Regions from separate parts of the Brucella sp. IR073 genome, predicted to be linked through region 3. Evidence: predicted binding sites of a transcription regulator. Region 3 holds the regulator's gene; each other region holds the start of a gene.

Region 1 (4,296 bases), on a different contig from region 3:
CGCCGCTAGCCGATGCCTTCCTCATGGTGGCCGAATGGGGCGTCACCCCGCGCGCGCTCGTCAAATCGACCTTGCAGGCGGAAGGCCATATCCAGCCGAAAGTGCTGGGTCTCATCCTCAACAAGACCGATATGCGCGGCCTGGCGAAATACAGCTCCTATGGCAGCTCGGAATATTTCATGGAGCGCTACGCGAATTATTATCTGGACGATGCCAACGCCGCTTCGGCGAGGGGGTAGGGCTTTTGTTTTTAAACGAAAGCAACGAAACTCTGCTTTCGTAGGTGGCAACGTCACTGTAGAGGAATGGATCCCAGTGACAAGCACTGGGATGACGGGTGGAGAGGTTTTCGCCAACTGGACAACCATTGTGGAATGCGGAACGGTTGGAGATTATCGAGAACAGCCAATCCCATCCGTCATCCCAGTGCTCGTCACTGGGATCCATTCCTCTACCTCTCCATGACAACAACGGCAAAAATCCCGTTCGGTGATTCCGTCAAACACAATCTGCCAAGCTCCCGCTTCGTCCAAAACACGGTCTCGCGCGTTAAGGGAAGAAACCGAACGGGAGACCGCCCATGTCCGCCATAAGCAAACCAGCGCAATCGCCTGATGAGCCCAAGTCGCTGGAGGCGCTCAACCGCCTTATCATGGCATCCCCTCCGCTTGTTGCCGGGGCCGAGCGCGCTGTGCTGGGCGAGGGGCCGGAAGGCGCAGCCATCGCTTTTGTCGGCGAGCAGCCGGGCGATCAGGAGGACCGGCAGGGACGGCCTTTCGTCGGACCGGCGGGGCAATTGCTCGACCGGGCGATGGAGGAGGCGGGCATCGACCGCCGCCAAATCTACCTCACCAATGCGGTGAAGCATTTCAAATTTGTCCAGCGCGGCAAGAAGCGGATTCACCAGAAGCCGACCGCCGGCGAGGTCAAGCGCTATCGCTGGTGGCTGGAAAAGGAGCTTGACTTCGTCCATCCCCATCTCGTGGTGGCGCTCGGGGCCACGGCGGCGCTGGCGCTTGCCGGACGGGCAACGCCCATCGGGCGCAATCGCGGCCCGTTCGATTTCGACGGACGCGCGGGGTATGTCACGGTTCATCCTTCCTATCTTCTGCGTGTGCCGGATGAGGCGGCGCGGCATCAGGCCTATGCGGAGTTTGTTGCGGACCTTGAGCGCATTCGGGGGCTGTCGGGCCAACCGGCATAGGTTGTTGCTGGTCGGCGGTTCCTGTTTTTGACGGAATCGCTAGGCGCCCCCCTCTGCCCTGCCGGGCATCTCCCCCGCAAGGGGGGAGATTGGCTTTCATTGATGCGCGGTGCCAATCGCCGACCTTGCAGAATAAGAGCTGTCATCGATGCCAGCCAATCTCCCCCCTTGCGGGGGAGATTGGCTGGCAGGACAGAGGAGGGCGCTGTCCCGCCAGCCTTTCCAAAAGGGTGAAACAAGACTCCAGTTGACTCTGTTTCGCATTAAGAACAAATAAGGAACATAGCGGCATGAATGCCGGTTTAATGCCTTGCGGAGAACCGTTTCGCCCATGCTGGATCGTGTTGCCAGTCCAGTGATTGCCGAGCTTCGGGAGCGTATTGCGCGCCTCGATGGGGGGCAGGGGCGTGTGCTTGACGTCCTGCCCTTCGGGGTGCCCGACATCGATGGCAGGCTTCCCGGCGGGGGGCTGGCGCTGGGCGGGCTGCATGAGGTGGCGGGTGGCGGGAATGGGGCGGTGGATGGTGCGGCGGCGGCGCTGTTCGCGGCGGGCATTGCCGGGAGGACGCGCGGCAAAGTCCTTTGGGTGGTGACGCGGCGCGATCTTTTCGCGCCGGGGCTGGCACAGGCCGGGCTCAATCCCGACCGGCTGATCCATGTGGAGGCGGGCGACGAGAAAGCGCTGCTCGCCTGCTTCGAGGAAGGCTTGCGCCATGGCGGCCTCGGAGCCGTCGTCGCGGAAATCGCGCGGCTTTCAATGACCGCTTCCCGCCGCCTCCAACTGGCGGCGGAAGGCTCGGGCACCATCGGCATCGCCCTTCGCCGCTGGCGCAGGCCGGCGGAGGCTGGCGATTTCGGCCAGCCGACGGCGAGCGTCACGCGCTGGCGCGTCTCAGTCCTGCCGTCCGCGCCGCTTCCGGTGCCGGGTCTCGGACGGTCGCGCTGGCGTCTGGAACTCGTGCGCTGCCGAGGAGGCGAAAGCGCGGATTTTGAAGTGGAAGCTTGTGATGCAAAGGGTCGTATCGCTCTATCTACCCCGATGGCCGGTGGATCGTCTGAGGAGGAAAGCGGATGGCGCCGTGCTTTCGGCTAAGGCCCCGCTTATCCTTATCGGCCGCGAAGGAGGCCGGCGGATCATAACCGCGCTCGACGCCAATGCCGAAGGCTTGGGTTTGCGTCTGGGAATGCCGGTTGCCAAGGCGCAGGCGCTGGTGCCTGGTCTCACCGTCATGGATGGCGATCCGCGCGCGGATGCCGAGGGCCTGCGCAAGCTGGCGCTGTGGGCGCTGAAACGCATTTCTCCGGTCGTCATGCCCGATCCACCGGACGGGCTGGTGATCGACACCACGGGCGCCGACCATCTTCATGGCGGGGAGGCGGCCATGCTCGCTTCGCTTGTCGAGCGCTTCGCCTCCTTCGGCGTCGAGGCGCGCGCGGCAATCGCCGATACATGGGGCGCGGCCCATGCCGCCGCGCGCTTCCTCACCCGACGCTCTAACCCTTTGTCTTGCCGCATGATCTTATCCGAAAAGTCTGCAACTTTTCGGGATCATGCTCTGGTCGTGCCGCCCGGCGCAGCCGAGACCATGCTGAAACCTTTGCCGGTCGCGGCGCTGCGTCTTGATGCGGCGACGGTGCGGAGCCTGCGCACGCTCGGTTTCGAGAGGGTCGGCGATCTCATGCATGAGCCGCGCGCGCCCCTGACCCAGCGCTTCGGCCCCGAAATCGTCCGCAGGCTGGATCAGGCGCTGGGCACCGTGGCGGAGCCGATTGAGCCGCTTCGCGATCCTGAAATCGTTCAAGTCCGCCGCGTTTTCGCCGAGCCCATCGCCGCCGCCGAAACCATCGCGCGCTATATAGGCCTGCTCGCCACCGCCTTGTGCGCGGAACTGGAAAAGAAGGGGCTGGGCGCGCGGCGGCTCGATCTCCTGTTCCGGCGCGTCGACAATACGCATCAGGCGATCCGTGTCGGCACGGCCCAGCCGGTGCGCGATGCGAAGCGCCTGACGCGGCTTCTCTGCGAGAAGATCGAGACGGTCGATCCGGGCTTCGGCATCGAGGCCATGGACCTTGCGGCTGTTATCGCCGAGCCGCTCAGGGACCGGCAGGCGGTTTCCTCGCTGGCCGAAGAGGAGGAACCCGACATCTCCGATTTGATTGATGTTCTCGCCAACCGCGTCGGGGCGCATAATCTCTGCCGCTTCGTGCCGGTTCAGAGCGACGTGCCGGAGCGCTCCGTTGCCCGCGTCTCCTCGCTTGCCCCGGAAACCGGCGCGACATGGGAAGGCGAGTGGCCGCGTCCGCCGCGCCTGCTCAGCCGGCCCGAGCCGATCGAGACCATAGCCCTCCTGCCCGATAATCCGCCCGTCTGGTTCACCTGGCGGGGCGTTCGCCGCCGCATCCGCCGCGCCGACGGGCCGGAGCGCATTCGCGGCGAATGGTGGAAGCGCGACGCCGAAATGGCGACGGTCCGGGACTATTTCCGCGTCGAGGACGAGGCGGGCGAGCGCTATTGGCTGTTCCGCTCCGGCGATGGCGAGCGCCCGCAAAGCGGCAGTCATCAATGGTATCTGCACGGGATATTCGGATGAAACGCTATGCCGAACTGCAGGTGACGTCGTACTTCTCGTTCCTGCGCGGGGCGAGCAGTTGCGAGGAGCTGTTTGCGCAGGCTGCCATGATGGGAATCGAGGCGCTCGGCATCGTCGACCGCAACAGCCTTGCCGGGATCGTGCGCGCCCATGAGGCGGCGAAGGTGACGGGCGTCCGCCTCGTCGTCGGCTGCAGGCTCGATCTTGTGGACGGCATGTCGGTTCTCGTCTATCCGATGGATCGGCCCGCCTATTCCCGGCTCTGCCGCCTGCTTTCGCTTGGCAAGAAGCGGGGCGGCAAGGCGAAATGCCATCTGGAATGGGCGGACCTTGCGGCTCACGCGGAAGGGCTGATCGCGGTTCTCGTGCCTGACGCGGCGGACGAGATTTGCGCGGTGCGGCTGCGTCGCGTGGGGCAAGTTTTCGGCAACCGCGCCTATATGGCGCTGACGCTGCGCCGGCGTCCCAACGACCAGCTGCGCCTTCACGCGCTTTCCAATC
Region 2 (4,296 bases), 210 kb from region 3:
GCGGGGCAGGGGGAGGAGGCCATATAGCGCTCGATCTCTTCGCGCGACCAGGCCGAATCCGTCTCCTTCCAGCGCCGCTCCAGATTGGGAATCACGCCCTCGAAAGTCTTGGTCGTCTTGTAGGAGCGCAACCCGTCATCATAGGCGAAGGTGATTTCCCGGCTGCCTGTACCGTAAAGAATGGCCTTCTGTGCCTCTTCCGAAAGATCGCGCCAGCGGGCGCCCAGTTTGAAGCCATAGGCCGCGCCCAGCGCCTCCAGCGTCTGGTTGTAATAGGGAGAGGACGACTTGGCCCATGGCGCAATCGCGCCGTTCTTCACGACCGCGTTTTCATCGGGAACGATCAGGTTCGGGTCGATGGCCTGCTGCGAGCCGAGCCCGTCGCAGGTCGGGCAGGCGCCGAACGGATTGTTGAACGAGAACAGCCGCGGCTCGATCTCGGGAATTGTGAACCCCGAAACCGGACAGGCGAATTTCTCCGAGAACAGGATGCGCTCATGCGTCTCATTGGCGGATTTATTGGCAGAGCCGCCTTCGGCGGTTTCTTCCGGGGGGAGGGGCTTGTCCGCGAATTCGGCAATGGCGAGGCCATCCGCCAGCTTCAGGCAGGTCTCGAGGCTATCCGCCAGGCGCGAGGCGAGATCGTCCCGCACCACCACGCGGTCCACCACCACATCGATGTCGTGCTTATATTTCTTGTCCAGCGCCGGAACGTCGGCAATCTCATAGAAGGTGCCGTCCACCTTGACGCGCTGGAAGCCCTTCTTCTGCAGCTCCGCCAGCTCTTTCTTATACTCGCCCTTGCGCCCGCGCACGATCGGCGCGGTGATATAGAGCCGCGTGCCTTCCGGGAGCGCCATCACCCGGTCGACCATCTGGCTCACCGTCTGGCTTTCGATCGGCAGGCCGGTGGCGGGTGAATAGGGCACGCCCACACGCGCGAAGAGCAGGCGCATATAGTCGTAGATCTCGGTGACGGTGCCGACCGTTGAGCGCGGATTGCGGCTCGTCGTCTTCTGCTCGATGGAGATGGCGGGCGAAAGCCCGTCGATCTGGTCGACATCGGGCTTCTGCATCATTTCAAGGAACTGGCGCGCATAGGCCGAAAGGCTCTCGACATAGCGCCGCTGTCCCTCGGCATAGATCGTGTCGAAGGCGAGCGAGGACTTGCCGGAACCCGACAGGCCGGTCATGACGATGAGCTTGTCGCGCGGCAGGTCGAGATCGACATTCTTCAGGTTATGCTCGCGCGCGCCGCGTATGGAGATGAATTTCTGATCGCTCATTCGCGCCCCTGCCATCCTGTCTTCGCGAAAGTTCAAGAGATGCCGTTCTTATCACTGGAACAAACATCGAACAACCGACTCCTGACATAAGCCACGCAAATTGTGATGACAAGATCGTTGACGAATGCTCCTGACAGGCACACATTCAATGGTGATCGAAGGCGCGGAATGATGGCCGGATGGACGAGCGGTCATCGCGCAATTCCGCCTTCGGTCGGGACGGGAATTGACAGGAGGAATGAGGCATGAGTCCACCTGATAATTCATCCAAGGCTTAAGCCACCTATAGGTGACACGCTTAAGCCGGCTACTGAAAATTTGGACGATTGATAAGGGAAACGGATGTTTCCTTGAGAACTTGCCGGTGAATCACTACCGGCAAAGAGGGTGATCCCCAATCCGGCCCCGCGCGCCAGGAACATAAGAGCGGCGGGGCCAATCACATGAGTGAATAGCAAAATAGTGAATTGTGAATGGTGGGCTTGGGTTACTCTCTTCACCATTTACCAACTTCCCCTTGCATTTGGCGCAAAAATCTATAGAACAAACATAGAACAATAACTCTGTGGATAGTCAGGGGCGAATTGCCATACGGATGCGCGCCCTGCGCCTCGCTCCTGTATGGTGCGGGGAAACACAAAAGTTGGAGTGGGTTTTATGGCAGGTAGCGTCAACAAGGTCATCCTCGTCGGCAATCTCGGAGCGGATCCGGAAATCCGGCGCCTGAATTCCGGTGATATGGTGGCCAATCTGCGCATCGCGACGTCCGAGACCTGGCGCGACAAGCAGTCGGGCGAGCGCAAGGAGAAGACCGAGTGGCACAGCGTCGTGATCTTCAATGACAATCTCGCCAAGGTGGCTGAGCAATATCTGAAGAAGGGCGCGAAGGTTTATATCGAGGGCTCGCTGCAGACCCGCAAATGGCAGGACCAGACCGGCAATGACCGCTACACGACAGAAGTGGTGCTCCAGAAATTCCGCGGCGAGCTGCAGATGCTCGATTCCCGCGGGGAGGGTGCCGGCAGCGGCGGCGGACGCTTCGAAGGCGGCCGCGGTGGCCAGATGAACGATTATTCCGACCAGGGCGGCTCCGATTTCGGCCGCTCCAGCCCATCGCAGGGCGGCGGTGGCGGCTTCTCGCGCGATCTGGACGATGAGATTCCGTTCTAAGCGGGAGACGATTCAAGCACCCCTATGATGCCAGCCATCCCAGATTGGAATTGGCTGGCATCGCCTGATTTACCGAGTGTGCGCTATTTGGCGAATGCCGAAGCGCATTTGCTATTAGCCAGCGGCTATGCCCAATATTTCGGTGGCGGTGACCATAGCTCCGGCGCATGATTTGGCTGGAGATGACTTATTGTCATCTCGTCCCGCTCCAGTGGCCATTGATCGCATCGTCCGCATCACCCCACCACCAGCGCCTTCACCCCATCCGCCACGAACTGCACCGCCAGCGCGGCGAGGATGACGCCGAGGAGCCTTGTCAGGATCGACCGGCCCGTCTCGCCTAGAAAACGGTCGATCCGTTCACCGAGCAGAAGCACCAGATATGTGGTCAGGATACAGACCAGGAGGATCAGCACCAGCACCAGCCGCGGCCCCGTCTCGGGAAACGAGCCGCCGAGCAGGATCGTCGCCGAAATCGCACCGGGTCCCGCGATGAGCGGGATCGCCAGCGGGAAGGCCGCGATGTTGCGGATGTGATCCTTGGTGATAGCCACCTCGGCGCTCTTTTCCTTCCGCTCCTGCCGCCGCTCGAAGATCATGTCGAAGGCGATCCAGAAGAGGAGCAGCCCGCCAGCAACGCGGAACGCGCCGATGGTGATCCCGAACACGCCCAATATCTGTGCCCCGGCAACAGCAAAGAGCGCCAGCACGCAGAATGAGATGATGCTTGCCCGCAGCGCCACCTGTCCCCGCGCCTTGCGGTCCATGCCTGTCGTGAGTGCCAGAAACAGCGGCGCCAGCCCCGGTGGGTCGATGGTCACCAGCAGCGTGACGAAGGCACTCAGGATTGTGTCGTAGACCATCGGATGCTTTCCGTTGAAAGGGAATTGGGGTGTAAGGGAATAGGTGAGCAGGGAGTATGTTTGCGAATAAAACATACTTTCTTGTTTCCCTGTTGCCTTGCTCCTTCAAGACGAGGCCAATCATGGCCCGAATGTGGCGTATGATTCGCCCATCTTTGTATGCCCGTTTCTATCGCATTGAAATATAAGGCCAATTATCCCCTATGAAAAGGCCTGTTTATTGGTGTTTCTTCCGCGTTTCCGCTATAAGGGCTGGATCGATTCTCGCATGAAAGACCTTTGAACAGTGTCAGATCAAACTCCGCCGACCGGTCCGCAAGATCCCAACGGCATTGAGCCGGTTTCCATTGTCGAGGAGATGCAGACCTCCTATCTCGCTTACGCGATGAGCGTGATCGTGAGCCGCGCGCTGCCCGACGCGCGTGACGGTTTGAAGCCGGTTCACAGGCGCATTCTTTACGCCATGAACGAGATGGGGCTGGACTGGAACCGCCCCTATCGTAAGTCAGCCGGTGTGGTCGGCGAGGTGATGGGTAAATACCATCCCCATGGCGACGCCTCGATCTATGATGCGCTGGTGCGCATGGCGCAGGATTTTTCGCTGCGCGATCCGCTGATCGACGGGCAGGGCAATTTCGGCTCCGTGGACGGCGACCCCCCTGCGGCCATGCGTTATACCGAATGCCGCCTCGAGAAGCTGTCCGAGACGCTGCTTGCCGATATCGACAAGGAAACGGTCGATTTCCAGGACAATTATGACGGCCGCGAGCAGGAGCCGACCGTTTTGCCGGCGCGCTTTCCCAATCTGCTCGTCAACGGCTCCGGCGGCATCGCTGTGGGCATGGCGACCAACATCCCGCCGCACAATCTCTCTGAGATCATCAACGGCTGCATCGCGCTCATCGACAATCCCGCTATCGATCTTCAGGAACTGATGGAGATCATTCCGGGGCCGGATTTCCCGACCGGCGGCATCA
Region 3 (4,296 bases):
ACGCGCTCGAAATACCGTGAGGAGGATCTGCGCTACGACCGCATCATCATCATGACCGACGCGGACGTGGACGGCGCGCATATCGCCTCGCTGCTCATCACCTTTTTCTATCAGGAGATGACGGACCTGATCCGCGGCGGCCATCTCTACCTCGCCGTTCCCCCGCTCTATCGCATCAGCCAGGGCGGCAAGACCGCCTATGCCCGCGACGACGCGCACAAGGAAGAGCTGCTTCGCACCGAGTTCACCGGCAAGGGCAAGATCGAAATCGGCCGCTTCAAAGGCCTCGGCGAAATGCGCGCCGAGCAGCTGAAGGAAACGACGATGGATCCGAGAAAGCGCACGCTGCTGCGCGTCGAGATCGCCGAGGACACGGCGACGGAAACCCGCACCGTCGTGGACGATCTCATGGGCACCCGCCCCGACGCCCGCTTCCGCTTCATCCAGGAGCGCGCGGCATTTGTGGAAGAGCTGGATATTTAGAGCATGATCCCGAAAAATTGCAGACTTTTCGGACAAGATCATGCGGCAAAACAAAGAGTTAGAGCGTGATGCCCGCACGGGTTTAATCGCATCACGCTCTAATGGGAAGCATTCAAGGCGCTGGCGGCATCCGTCAGCGCCGCTGCTACGGCACGCTCCATAGCCTGACGGTCATCGAACAGCGCCAACAGCAAGGTCGCACCCTCCAGCCGCACAAGCGCATCGGCGGCGACTGTTTCGGCGCGTTCGCGCGGCATGATTTCGGCTAAAATCCCGCTCAGGCGATCCCGCAACGCCTGAAAAAAATCCCGTACGGCTTTCTTCGCTATCGGCGTTTCGTCGCCGATGCCATAAGCGAGGTGCAAACCCACGCACCGCTTCACGTCCATGAGACCGGCTGCGATAGACCGGATGGCCGCCTCGTAGGCGTCACTCCAGTCCGTCCCGTTCACGTCCCGACGTGCGAATGTATCATTATAGGTCATCTCCAGGACCACGGGAACCAACGCCTCCTTGTTTGGAAAGCGCATGTAGAGCGATGCCTTCTTGAGCCCCACCCGACTGGCAAGATCTTGCATCGAGGCTCCAGCATAACCTTTTTCTCGGAACAGCTCCCGCGCCGCGAGAATGATTTCTTCCCTGGTTGCCTTCATTCGAACACTCCCTCTTAGAGCGCGATGCAATCGCGCTCTAACTCTTTGTTTTTCCGCATGATCTTTATCCGAAAAGTCTGCAACTTTTCTGGATCATGCTCTAAGGCCGAAGCCGGAACGCATTTCCCGCCCGATATCAACTATCAAAAAAGATGCCTATTTACAACCGACCGTTCGGTAGTATTTGTATGGGTGCCTAGGATGCGCGGTTGGCGCAAACCCAACCTGCCGATTGGAGAAATGTCATGACGGTGAGTTATAAATCTCAGCAAGTGGGAGACGTGAATGTATTTTATAGGGAGGCGGGCGCAAGGAACGCTCCAGTCCTTCTGCTGCTGCACGGCTTTCCCTCGTCCAGTCATATGTTCCGCGAGCTTATGCCTCAGCTCTCGGATCGGTACCGCGTGATAGCGCCAGACTTTCCCGGTTTCGGCCATACGCAAAGCCCGGCGCGCGGTACGTTCGATTTTACTTTCGATAATCTGGCGAAGGTAATCGATGGATTCACACAGGCACTGTCGCTGGACCGCTATGCCCTCTATGTTTTCGACTACGGCGCGCCGGTCGGTTATCGGTTAGCGATGGCTCACCCGGAGAGAGTGACTGCAATTATCAGCCAGAACGGCAACGCTTATCTCGATGGGTTCAGTGACCAGTGGGGGCCATGGGAAACCTACTGGCGGGAGCCAAGCGAGGCAAATCGCGAGGCTTGTCGCGCTTCGCTTTCGCCTGACGTGATCGAAAACTGGCAGTATCGCACCGGAACGGACCCGCAACGCCTCGGCCCCGACGGCTATATGCTCGACATCGCCCTGATGGCCCGCCCTGGCGCGGAGGAAATTCAGCTGGATCTGATTCTCGACTATCGCAGCAATCTTGACCGGTATCCGCAATTCCAAGCGTATTTCCGCACCTATCAGCCGCCCTTCCTCGCAATTTGGGGCCGGCACGATCCGGCATTCATACCCGCTGGCGCTGAAGCCTACAAACGCGACTTGCCCCGAGCGCATGTACACCTTCTCGACACCGGCCATTTCGCATTGGAAACCCACTCCAATGAAATAGCCGGCTTCATTCGCGGCTTCCTCGGCCAAAATCTCTAGCGGCAAGAGCGCACAACAGCTATCCATTCGGTCCGCCGGCAGGTGTCGTTGGATCGAATGGACCTTGGCAGGAAGCTCCGACTGCAGAAATTAATTCATATCTTTTCTCAATTTTAACCAGTTTAAAACGCTTGCGGAACAAGACTGGAACAGATAGTGTTTGTTCTGGGTTTGTTTTTGTTCCGATTCCCTTGAAGGAACCACTCGATGCTGACGCGCAAGCAACATGAACTTCTGCTTTTCATCCACGAGCGGTTGAAGGAAACCGGAATTCCCCCCTCCTTCGATGAGATGAAGCAGGCGCTTGATCTGGCGTCGAAATCCGGCATCCATCGGCTTATCACGGCGCTGGAGGAGCGCGGCTTCATCCGCCGCCTGCCGAACCGCGCCCGCGCGCTGGAAGTGGTGCGGCTTCCCGATTCGATCGCGCCCGGTCTCAACGCACAGAAGAAATTCGCGCCCAGCGTCATCGAGGGCAGCCTTGGGCGTAATATGGCAGCGCAGGCCCCTGCCCGCTCTCGCCCCGCCGCCAAGGCGGATGACGAAGCCGCGCCATCTTCTGCCGTGCAGGTGCCGGTGATGGGCCGCATCGCCGCCGGCGTTCCCATCGCCGCCATCCAGAACCAGACTCATGTCATCAGCCTGCCACCGGAAATGATTGGCCCCGGCGATCATTACGCGCTGGAGGTCAAGGGCGATTCGATGATCGAGGCCGGAATATTCGATGGCGATACTGTCGTCATCAAGCGCGGCGACACCGCCAATCCGGGGGAGATCGTCGTGGCGCTTGTCGATGACGAAGAAGCGACGTTGAAGCGCTTTCGCCGCAAAGGCGCATCCATCGCGCTGGAGGCAGCAAACCCGGCCTATGAAACGCGCATCTTCGGGCCGGACCGCGTGCGCGTGCAGGGCAAGCTGGTGGGGCTGATCCGGCGCTACTGATCCCGGTCGGGCGCGCGCAGATCCGCTCGCTCTGGCAGCCTTCGCCCGGTTCGTTCGCGGTTCAGGGTCTTCTCGGGCAGACCGCGCGCGGCGCGGGAGTGCAGCCGGTGCAGGTTCCATGGCCGTTCCGGCGGACCGATTGCATAGGTGAGTTGAGTTTCGTTTCTCGTCGCGTCCGGCAGGCGGCCTTCGAGCGTTCCCTTGATGGCGAGGTCGCGGAGGGTGATGACGGTTTTCCCTTCGCCGCTGCAAGAGAGGTTCTTGCCGGCGAAGGCGAGAATGACCATGTCGCCGATGGCGCAGGCGATGGTTTGGCCTTGGTGCGCGTCCGTATAAGCGAGCGTCTGGCCGTTGCGCATTTCGGCTATGCAGATGTTGTCCTCGCAGACAAAGCCGTTCGTTCCGGACGAGCCCGAGTTCGTTGCTGGCTTAACGATGCCGGTTGCGTCGTAGGCCTTGGTCCAGTTTTCAATGAGGAATTTCGAGGGCTGCGCGCGGTTGATTGCAAGCGCGCCGTCCGGTATGCGCAGCGCGACGAGGCGGCCATTGTCCGAGAGGATCAGATCAGGGCCGGTTTCCCTGACATAGAAGACAAGCCCCGCCGCGAACAAGGCGAGCGAGGCGGCGCGCAGACGGGTTCTGAGAAACATCGCCAGCACCAGCCCACCTGACCATAAAAGCAAGGTCGAAACCGGCATGATGCCGGGATTGGCATGGGGCGAGACCGCGGCCACCTGATGAGCGATCCATTTCACCACCTCTATGCCCGCTCCCATTACCTGCAAGGGCAGCCATTCAAGGTCGAAGGGCATTGCGAGCAGGCTCAGCACAGCGAAAGGCATGACTGTGACCGATATGACCGGCAGCGCCAACACATTGCCGAGCAGGCCGAGCGGCGCGGTGTTGTTGAAATGATAAAGCGCGAAAATGCCGCTCGCCGTTCCCGCAATCGCCGATGCCGCCGCCGTCGCGCCGACAGAGGCCGCCATCTTGTGGAGGAAACCCCGCACGGCGAAGGACGAGCGCGGCGCATCCTCCTCTGAGTTCCGCCTCCGGTCGATCCACCAGGCAAAGGCGGCGATGAGCGCCGCGGTGGCGGAAAACGACATTTGGAA
Region 4 (4,296 bases), on a different contig from region 3:
CTTCGCCATGATGGCGATCCCGTTCTTCATCTTCGCCGGCGATTTGATGGTGCGCGGCGGCATCGCCGACCGGCTGATCCGCTTTGCCGCCGGTATCGTCGGGCACCTGCGCGGCGGCCTCGGCCAAGTCAACATCGTCGCCTCGACGCTTTTCGGCGGTATTTCCGGCTCCGCCGTCGCCGATGCCTCGGCTGTTGGCGGGCTGATGATCCCGCAGATGGCGGCGCGCGGCTATGACCGCAGCTATGCCGTCAACGTCACGGTCAACGCCGCCATCATCGCCCTGATGGTGCCGCCGTCGCACAACATGATCCTCTATTCCATCGCCGCGGGCGGAAATGTCTCGGTCGCCGACCTCTTCACCGCCGGCATCATTCCGGGCCTGCTTCTCGCCGGCGCGCTGATGGTGACGGCCTATATCGTCGCCCGCCGCCGCGGCTATCCGGCTGAGCCCTTCCCCGGCTTCCGCCGCCTTGGCTATTACATGCTCGCCTCATTTCCGGGGCTGCTGCTGATCGGCATCATCTTCGGCGGTGTCCGCTCCGGCGTTTTCACCGCCACGGAAAGCTCCTGCATCGCCGTGTTCTACGCCCTGCTGGTGTCGCTCCTCGTCTATCGCGAGCTCGACTGGCATGGCTTCGTCGAGGCGGTGCTTGGCGCGGTGCGCACGACGGCGATGGTGCTGCTTGTCATCGGCGCGGCGGCTTCATTCAGCTGGCTGATGTCGTTCCTGCAGGTGCAGCAGGTGCTGGTTCAGGCAATCGGGGCGCTCTCGGACAATCCGATCATCGTCCTCCTGATGATTAACATCATCCTGCTGCTGCTCGGCACCTTCATGGACATGGCGCCGATGGTCATCATCTCGACGCCGATCCTGCTGCCTGTGGTCAAGGCCTTCGGCATCGATCCCGTGCATTTCGGCGTCGTCATGATCCTCAATGCCGGCATCGGCCTCAACACGCCGCCGGTCGGCACCGTACTCTTTGTCGGCTGCGCGGTCGGCAAGATCACGATCCGCGAAGCGATGCGCACGATCTGGCCGTTCTTCGGCGCGAGCATCGCCGTGCTGCTGCTCGTCACCTACATCCCCGCCCTGTCGCTGTGGCTGCCGAGCCTGTTCAAATAAGCCCGTCGCCAGCCCCAAACTTCCAAAGCCTGCCAATCCGTTTGGCAGGCTTTGTTTTATGCGGGCGTTTCGCCCGAGCGCCGAAAGAGACTGGCAATAAGGGCTGAAGCCGTGCCATCTTCCAATCGAGACATGATGTGATAACAGGCGACGCATGACCGACAAACCGCGCATCACCATCACCTACTGCACCCAATGCGCCTGGCTGCTCCGCGCCGCCTGGATGGCGCAAGAGCTGCTCTCGACCTTCGGGCAGGACTTACGCGAAGTGGCGCTCATTCCCGGCACCGGCGGGATCTATGAAATCCGCGTGGACGATGCGCTCATCTGGGAGCGCAAGCGCGATGGCGGGTTTCCAGAGGCGAAGGTCTTGAAGCAGCGCGTGCGCGATATCGTCTGGCCGGAACGCGATCTGGGGCATTCGGATCGGAAGAAGGAAGAAGGGTAGCCCTACTCTTCCTCCACCACACGCAGGCGCAATTGCCCGGTCTTGCTCTCGGCGCTACGGGGAACGCTCGGCGCAGACGCCACGGGCACGGGCGTGTCGGCCATGGGCTCGCCGAGTTCCAGCGCCTCGATCCTCTCGCCGCGCCGCGTCACCTTGCCGGAGGAGACGAGGATATCGTCGATATCCTTGTTGGCCTGCAGGAAATGCGCCTGCAATTTGCGCACACGTTCGTCGAGCCGGGCGACGTCTTCCATCAGCCGAATCACCTCGCCCTGGATCAGATGCGCCTGCTCGCGCATCCGGGTGTCCTTCAACACGGCCTGGATGACCTGGATCGACAGCATCAGCAGCGAGGGCGAGACGATGACGATGCGCGCGCGGTGCGCTTTCTGCACCAGCCCTTCGAAATTCTCGTGGATCTCCGCGAAGATCGATTCCGATGGCACGAACAGGAAGGCTGTGTCCTGCGTCTCGCCTGTTATCAGATATTTTGCCGCGATGTCGCGAATATGGACTTCCACGTCTCGCCGGAACTGGGCGATTGCGATCTTCTTCGCTTCCGCCCCTTCGGCGTCCCGGATCATGCTCCAGGCCTCCAGCGGAAACTTGGCGTCGATGACAAGCGAGGGGGCGCCGTTGGGCATTCGCACCAGACAGTCAGGCCGGTTGCCGTTGGAGAGCGTCGCCTGAAATTCGTATGCGCCATGCGGCAAGCCATCGGCGATGATCGCCTCCATGCGCGACTGGCCGAAGGCGCCGCGCGTCTGCTTGTTGGCGAGAATGGCCTGCAATTGCACCACCTGCCCCGCCAGCGCCTGGATATTGTTCTGCGCGGTGTCGATCACCGCCAGCCGCTCCTGCAGCTTTGCAAGGTTCTCATGGGTCGATTTGCTCTGCTCGGTCATGGTCTGGCCGATGCGGCTGGTCATGCCGTCGAGGCGCTCGCGGATCGATTTATTCAGCTCGGCCTGCCTTGCGCCGAACACCTCCGCCATGGTCTGCATCCGGCCCTGCATTTCCGCTTGGGATTTCAGGATTTCGGTCATGCGCATCTCCGCGTCGCGAGCGCGCTCTGCCGCCTCGACCTCCGCCATGGCCCGCGCCTGCGCCATCCGCCATCCCATGACGAGGAAGAACAGTCCGAAGAGCACGACCAGCCCCAGCCCGCAGAGCAAGGTCGCGCCGACGGAAACGGCATTGCCGCCAAATTGGAACAGCGGGGCTGAGAGAAGCGTGTTTGTGTCCATGCAGAATGCTTAGCCGATTCCGCATGAGAGTACGAGATCAAAACAAGAACACAATGGGGAATAGGGGAATAGGGGAATAGGGCTCTGATTCGTTCGAAGCTGTCCACTTTCTTCCGAAATGATCTCTTATTCCCATACTCCCTTATTCCCTTACTCCCTTTCCTTGACGCTTAGCTCCCGAGCAATTAGGTGATGATGCATGTCTGTTTTGCCGCTTGTCATTCTGCCCGATCCCGTCCTGCGCCAGGTGTCGAAGCCTGTGGAGCGCATTGACGACCAGTTGCGCGCCTTTGCCGGCAATATGCTGGAAACGATGTATGACGCGCCCGGCATCGGGCTTGCCGCCATTCAGGTCGGCACGCCGCTGAGGATGCTCACCATCGACCTTTCCAAGGAAGGCGAGGAGCGGGCGCCGCATGTCTTCATCAACCCCGAGATCGTTGCTTCCTCGGACGAGCGCAGCGTCTATGAGGAAGGCTGCCTGTCAATCCCCGATTATTACGCGGAAGTGGAGCGCCCGGCGCGCGTGCGCGTGACCTATCTCGACCGCGACGGCAAGCCTCAGGAAATCGAGGCCGAGGGGCTGATGGCGACCTGCCTGCAGCATGAGATCGACCATCTCAATGGCGTGCTTTTCATCGACCATTTGTCGAAGCTCAAGCGCGACATGGTGATGAAGCGGTTCAAGAAGCTTGCCAAGGATCGTCCGCCGAGCCGATTGGCTATTTAGCAGGGGAAGCCCATGCGCATCATTTTCATGGGCACTCCGGACTTCTCCGTGCCTGTTCTGACGGCGCTGATCGGTCAGGGTCATGAGATCGCGGCGGTCTATAGCCAGCCGCCCCGCCCCGCCGGACGGCGCGGGCTGGAACTCACCAAATCGCCCGTGCATCAGAAGGCCGAGGAATTCGGCATCGAGGTGCGCACGCCCAAGAGCCTCAAGAGCCCGGAGGAGCAGGAAGCGTTTCGCGTGCTCGAAGCCGATGTGGCTGTTGTCGTCGCCTATGGCCTGCTGCTGCCATCAGCCATTCTCGAGGGCACGCGGCTCGGCTGCTATAATGGCCATGCCTCCCTGCTGCCGCGCTGGCGCGGCGCCGCGCCCATCCAGCGCGCCATCATGGCCGGCGACCGCGAAACCGGCATGATGATCATGAAGATGGATGAAGGGCTCGATACCGGCCCCGTCGCCATGGTCGAGAAGGTCGCGATCACGCCCGATATGACGGCGGGAGAATTGCACGACCGCCTGAGCATGATCGGCGCCGATCTGATGGTGCGCGCCATGGCCGCATTGGAGCGCGACAGCCTGACGCTGACGCCGCAGGCGGAGACGGGTGTGACCTATGCCGCCAAGATCGACAAGGCGGAAACGCGCATCGACTGGACGGGGAATGCGCAGGATATTCACAATCGGATACGCGGGCTTTCGCCTTTTCCGGGGGCGTGGTGCGAGATGGAGATTGGCGTGCCCGCCA

The links. The regulator LexA, encoded in region 3, represses DNA repair genes until DNA is damaged. The targets are predictions, from matches to a motif close to TGTTCNNNNTGTGTTCNG.
Region 1: the regulator LexA is predicted to act here: its motif matches at 1,470-1,487, upstream of ACOWVG_RS09075 (ImuA family protein).
Region 2: the regulator LexA is predicted to act here: its motif matches at 1,826-1,843, upstream of ACOWVG_RS09565 (single-stranded DNA-binding protein).
Region 4: the regulator LexA is predicted to act here: its motif matches at 2,855-2,872, upstream of ACOWVG_RS17850 (DNA recombination protein RmuC).

The regions. Positions count from the first base shown of each region.
Region 1 covers NZ_JBAKHD010000003.1:493,770-498,065, reverse strand. Annotated here, with positions in the region: gene ACOWVG_RS09085 (polysaccharide biosynthesis tyrosine autokinase) at 1-239, shown strand, start outside; partial or broken gene ACOWVG_RS09080 (UdgX family uracil-DNA binding protein) at 563-1,204, shown strand; gene ACOWVG_RS09075 (ImuA family protein) at 1,536-2,297, shown strand; gene ACOWVG_RS09070 (Y-family DNA polymerase) at 2,212-3,795, shown strand; gene ACOWVG_RS09065 (error-prone DNA polymerase) at 3,792-4,296, shown strand, end outside.
Region 2 covers NZ_JBAKHD010000004.1:31,937-36,232, forward strand. Annotated here, with positions in the region: gene uvrA (excinuclease ABC subunit UvrA) at 1-1,286, opposite strand, end outside; gene ACOWVG_RS09565 (single-stranded DNA-binding protein) at 1,944-2,456, shown strand; gene ACOWVG_RS09570 (MarC family protein) at 2,693-3,319, opposite strand; gene gyrA (DNA gyrase subunit A) at 3,606-4,296, shown strand, end outside.
Region 3 covers NZ_JBAKHD010000004.1:246,400-250,695, reverse strand. Annotated here, with positions in the region: gene parE (DNA topoisomerase IV subunit B) at 1-483, shown strand, start outside; gene ACOWVG_RS10600 (TetR/AcrR family transcriptional regulator) at 582-1,136, opposite strand; gene ACOWVG_RS10595 (alpha/beta fold hydrolase) at 1,382-2,239, shown strand; gene lexA (transcriptional repressor LexA) at 2,447-3,181, shown strand; gene ACOWVG_RS10585 (ComEC/Rec2 family competence protein) at 3,175-4,296, opposite strand, start outside.
Region 4 covers NZ_JBAKHD010000011.1:31,888-36,183, forward strand. Annotated here, with positions in the region: gene ACOWVG_RS17840 (TRAP transporter large permease) at 1-1,126, shown strand, start outside; gene ACOWVG_RS17845 (SelT/SelW/SelH family protein) at 1,281-1,574, shown strand; gene ACOWVG_RS17850 (DNA recombination protein RmuC) at 1,577-2,821, opposite strand; gene def (peptide deformylase) at 3,021-3,551, shown strand; gene fmt (methionyl-tRNA formyltransferase) at 3,564-4,296, shown strand, end outside.